DNA from 2 places in the Novosphingobium sp. TK71 genome. Region 2 is predicted to be linked to the other one. Evidence: riboswitches for the same ligand, from Rfam matches in the RefSeq annotation. Region 2 holds a riboswitch; the other holds the start of a gene.
What was found. Region 2 has a riboswitch for thiamine pyrophosphate ahead of tenA (thiaminase II). Riboswitches for the same ligand answer to the same signal wherever they lie in the genome.

Region 1: it holds a riboswitch for thiamine pyrophosphate, as region 2 does, so the genes downstream of both, ACXJ16_RS07700 (TonB-dependent receptor) here and tenA (thiaminase II) in region 2, are expected to answer to the same signal.

The regions. Positions count from the first base shown of each region.
Region 1 covers NZ_CM143962.1:1,703,111-1,705,561, reverse strand. The annotation lists gene ACXJ16_RS07710 (DUF6438 domain-containing protein) at 1-690, opposite strand, end outside; gene ACXJ16_RS07705 (hypothetical protein) at 963-1,292, opposite strand; TPP riboswitch at 1,468-1,577, shown strand; gene ACXJ16_RS07700 (TonB-dependent receptor) at 1,625-2,451, shown strand, end outside.
Region 2 covers NZ_JBSZKA010000001.1:2,272,691-2,275,141, forward strand. The annotation lists gene ACXJ16_RS25800 (YbaN family protein) at 1-216, shown strand, start outside; gene tenA (thiaminase II) at 233-895, opposite strand; TPP riboswitch at 951-1,073, opposite strand; gene ACXJ16_RS25810 (ANTAR domain-containing response regulator) at 1,200-1,781, shown strand; gene ACXJ16_RS25815 (ABC transporter substrate-binding protein) at 1,778-2,451, shown strand, end outside.

The DNA.
Region 1 (2,451 bases), on a different replicon from region 2:
GGTGAGTTCATAGGTCGGACTATCCGTGACGCCGGCCGTGTAATCCGGCTTCATCCCCATGAAGTGCGCATCTCGAAATTTCTGGAACAAGGCGGCAGCCGCTTCAGGCTCGACGTTCGTTTCATGAGGGCCGGGCCAGAGTACATTGTACCCGTTGAATGCACGATGCACGTCGGCGGCGCTTCCGGGAAAGCGAGGATAATTGCTGGAGAAACGGACGCGGCCATCTCCCCTGATCGAAACCTCATAATCGGGGCACGATCCGTAACAGGCGGTCCTTCGCAGCGTAACCTCGGTATCCTGAGGGCTACCTTCCGGGAACGGGACTTTCGGGTCAGGAGCAGTTTCGGCGGCTTCGTAGTTGATCGTTATGAAGCCAACTGCCTGGACAGGATGCCCGTCGAACGACTGAGGCTTGAATGTCCACTTCCGCGCAGCTTCAAGAGCTGGCTTGGGGTCGAGCTTGTAGAAGTTGTCTCCTACCCGAGCGTCGATGACATGGCCTTTCACGTCAATGGTCACCAGGACGCCGACATTGGCTGATCCGTAACCATTGACCGTCTCCGGGCCGGAGAGGCGCTCCGATTGGAGATAGTAGATGCCCACCCTTTCGACCTCGTGCGTCGATCCGGAACAGGCTAAGAGCAGGGACAGTGCCGCTGCTGATCGCCATGCAAGGCCACCCTTCATCATCTCTCCCAAGGTATTGATAGGCGACCATATCACCAGAACTCTGCTTGATAGGCTACCCCTTAAACCGTAGAATACTAAGTTAGAAAATCATCGACTTTACTTGGTGACCGATGATCGTCCGAAAAGGGTTGTGAATTGATGGGGCCGCGGGCGACATCCCGTGTTCGCATTGGAACGATGCTGGCAATGGGTGACTAATTATACAATCATAATTTAGATCAAGTTTTTTTAAGTTTTAGTCTGCGGTGAACAGGCATCACTAACCTGCGCTATCGGATTGTTGCGAAATCCAATCCGAAGCGAGGCAGATACTTTCTGAGCCGGTCTGCGTCGTTGGTGCTGTTGCGTCGCGCGCGCGAGGCGGAGAACAGGTGCCGTCCGGCTTCGGACAGGGAGGTACTCTCGCGGCATGTGTCCACGACGTAAGCCAGCTGGACGCGGTCAAAGGGATCGATCTCCTCCAGTCTTTCCGCGTCGAGGAATGCTGCCAGCTTATCCTCATTGCTGGCGTTGCTGACTGACCAGAGGCGCCCAAGTCTGGCGATTTCGTTGTCGACCGTCGCCAGATCGATGCGGCCCTTCGGTGCAAAAGTCGCCATGCGCGTGACGCTGCCGGCCAGATCGAGGCCGTGCGCGGGCGGCGGGATGAAATCGCGGAGGCAAAGAGCCGCAAGACTGTGGATCAGGATCCTCGCGCGTGGACGCCGGTGGGGCGGTAATGGTGTGCCTTGCTCTCAATAACGCTTCCCAGCCCGCATCTGACCGCCTAGAGGCGCCCTATCCCCGGGGGGCCGCTTATGCGCGGCTGAGAGGTGGTCTGCAGACCACGACCCGCTGAACCTGATCCGGTTGACACCGGCGTAGGGAGGGCTGGCGGCAGGTCCGTTGTCCCTCCAGATGGAGTGGACGCGAGAAGATGCCCAGTAAGACGATGCCCATTAATCTGCCCAATTTCCGTAACTTTTCCTGTCTTCGCGGCCTGACCGGCATCGGTGGTGCCGCGCTGGTTCTGCCGGCCTTGCTGGCCGCGCCCGCGGCGATGGCGGAGGCGGCCGACGATGCCGGCCCGTCCGACATCCAGGTGATCGGGCATCCCGATCCCGAGGGGCTGCTGCCGGACCAGACCGCGCCCAAGGCCGTAAGCGCCATTTCGGCGGACTTCATCCTCAAGCAGGCGCCGACGCTCAATGCGTTCCAGCTCGTCAACCTCCTGCCCGGCGCGAACGTGTCTTCGAGCGATCCCTACGGCCTCTCCACCGGTTCCAGCCTGACCCTGCGCGGATTGGGTCAGGACCAGATCGGCGTCGTGATGGAAGGTGCGCCGCAAAACGATATCGGCTATTTCTACGCCTATCCCTCGCAGTTCGCCGATGCCGAGAACGTGCGGCAGATCGCGCTGGCGCAAGGGGCCGCCGATATCGACGCGCCCGTCGTCGCCGCGGCGGGCGGGCTGCTATCGCTGACGCTCGACGATCCGAAATCGGAGCTGGGCGGCCTCGTCAATCTTTCTGCCGGTTCCTACGATGCCCGCCGCGTTTTCGTGCGGCTGGACACCGGCACGCTGGGGGCGAGCGGGCTCAAGGCCTTCGTCTCCTATTCGAACAACCGCGCGGACAACTGGCGGGGCGCCGGATACGACAAGCGCCAGCATATCGATGCGAAGCTGCTGCGCGAATGGGGCGACGGGAACCGCGCCAGCATCTCCTTCTCGTACAACGACGCCAAGACATCGAGCTATCCGAGCCCCACGCTGGCCGA
Region 2 (2,451 bases):
CATCCCCGGTTCGGACCGGGCCTGCGGGCATGGCGGGCGGAGCGGGCGATCCCGCGCCCGGCCAAGATCGCCTCCCTTGCCGGGATGACCATCGGCTTCGTCTCGTTCTGCCTGATCGCGCGCCCCGGGCCGCTGCCGGCGCTGGGCGTGGCGGCGGTGCTGCTGGGCTGCGCGACCTGGGTGATCCGGCGCCGCGAACCGCGCGGCGAGAGCTGAGGCCGGACCTTAACCGTCAGATCGGCCAGCCCTCGCGGCGATAGGCCGAATCCCAGAACATCCATTCGAAGCGGGTGGCATTGCGGAATGCGGTGGCCATGGCGGCGCGGGTGGCGGGGGCGGCGTTGGCGGCGGCTTCGTCCACCAGGGCGCGCACGCGCGCGGTCGCCTCGCCGAACGAAGGGGCTGCGTAAGTGTCGATCCATGCCGCATAGGGATTGGGCGAGGCAGCGCGCGGCTTGATGTCGCAGCCGACTTCCCAGTAGACCCAGAAGCAGGGCAGGATGCCCGCGATCAGTTCCTCGTAACTGCGCGTGGCGGCAAGGGTGGCGAGATAGCCGGTGTAGCCGAGGCAGGCCGGAGTCGCTTCGCTGTCCTGTGCCATCCGTGCCGTTACGCCGAACCGGGCGAAGAACGCCTGGTGCAGCGCTTCCTCGACCTGCACCGCCACTTTGGCACCGTCCGAGAATTCCAGCCGGCCCGCCGCCGTGGGCGCGCGGGCGGCCGCGATGGCCAGCACGCGGGCATATTCGGCAAGGTAGAGGCTGTCCTGCACGATGTAGTGGCGGAAGCTCTCCCCCTCCAGCGTGCCGCCCGCCAGTTCGGCAAGGAACGGATGCGCGAGGATCGACCGGCGCAGCGGGGCGACCTCGTCCCAGATGGCGTCGCAGAAGCTCATGGCGTTTCGTCCTTGAAGATGGCGCCCGGCGTGAGAGCGAAAGTCATCGAGCCGCAGCAGTGCATGTCCCTATTCCTCCGCCGGTATGAGCCGGATCAGGTTCGCGGGTTTGCGGACTGGGAACGGCCCCGATCCGCCTCTCAGCCCTGACAGCGCCAGGACACCCCGTGGGTTGAAGATGTCACGGCGACCTAGGAAAAGGCGCGAGCCGCGTCAACGGCCGGTGGACGGCGATTGACGCGGCACCGGCTCTCGGCGATGTGCGGGGAAACACGGGCACGGGTTCGATCAAATTGGGGAATCGATGAGAATCGTCATCATCGACGACAGCGGGCTGCGCGCGACGGTTCTCGAGGAGGGCCTGCGCGATGCGGGCTATGACGACATTCACATCGTTCCGCCGCGCGGCGCCTTTGTGGCCCGGCTTGAGCGGATGGCGCCCGATGTCGTCCTGATGGACCTCGGCAGCCCCAGCCGCGACACGCTGGAGGAGATGCTCACCGTCAGCCGCGCGCTCGCCCGGCCGATCGCCATGTTCGTGGATCAGTCGGACGAGGCGATGATCGGTGCGGCCATCGATGCCGGGGTTTCGGCCTATGTCGTCGACGGGCTCCGCAAGGAACGGGTCAAGCCCGTGCTCGAACTGGCGGTGCGGCGCTTCAATGCCTTCGCACGGATACAGGCGGAACTGGACGAGGCGCGCACAGCCTTGTCCGACCGCAAGGTGATCGACCGGGCGAAGTCGATCCTGATGGCGCAGCGCAGCCTCTCCGAACAGGAAGCCTATGCGCTGCTGCGCTCGGGTGCGATGAACCAAGGCAAGAAGATCGTGGACGTGGCGCAGGCGCTCATCACCGCCAGCGACCTGCTGGGAGGCGGAATATGACGACGGACCTGCGCATCGCCTTCCTGCCGCTGAACGACGTGGCGGTGCTTGCCGCCGCGCGGGAACGGGGGTTTGCCGAGGAGGAAGGGCTCGCGCTGGACCTGCTGCGCACGACGAGCTGGGCAACCTTGCGGGACCGGCTGGTCTATGGGCAGGTGCAGGCCGCGCACATGCTGGCGCCGCTCGCCGTCGCGGTGACGCTGGGGCTCAGCCAGCAGCCCGCCGCGCTTGCCGCGCCCTACAAGCTGGGCGTCAACGGCAATATGCTGGTCATGGCGAAGGATTTCGCCGCCGCGCTCTATCCCGATCCTGCCAGCCGCCTCGCCGATCCGCTGGGCACGGCGCACGATTTCGCCGGGGCCATCGGCCTCTGGCGCCGCAAGCCGGTGATCGGCGTGGTCCATCGCTTCTCCAGCCATGCGCTCATGCTGCGCTACTGGCTGGCGAGCGCGGGCGTCGATCCCGACCGGGACGTGGTGCTGCGGGTGCTGCCGCCCTCGCTGATGGTGGAGGCGCTGCTGGCGGCAGAGATCGACGGTTTCATCGCGGGCGAGCCCTGGGGCAGCGCCGCGATCGAGGCGGGGCTTGCCGAAACCGTGGCGGTGGGGGAGCGGATCTGGCGCCGCGGCGTGGAAAAGGTGCTCGCCTTCCGCCAGAACTGGCTGGAAGA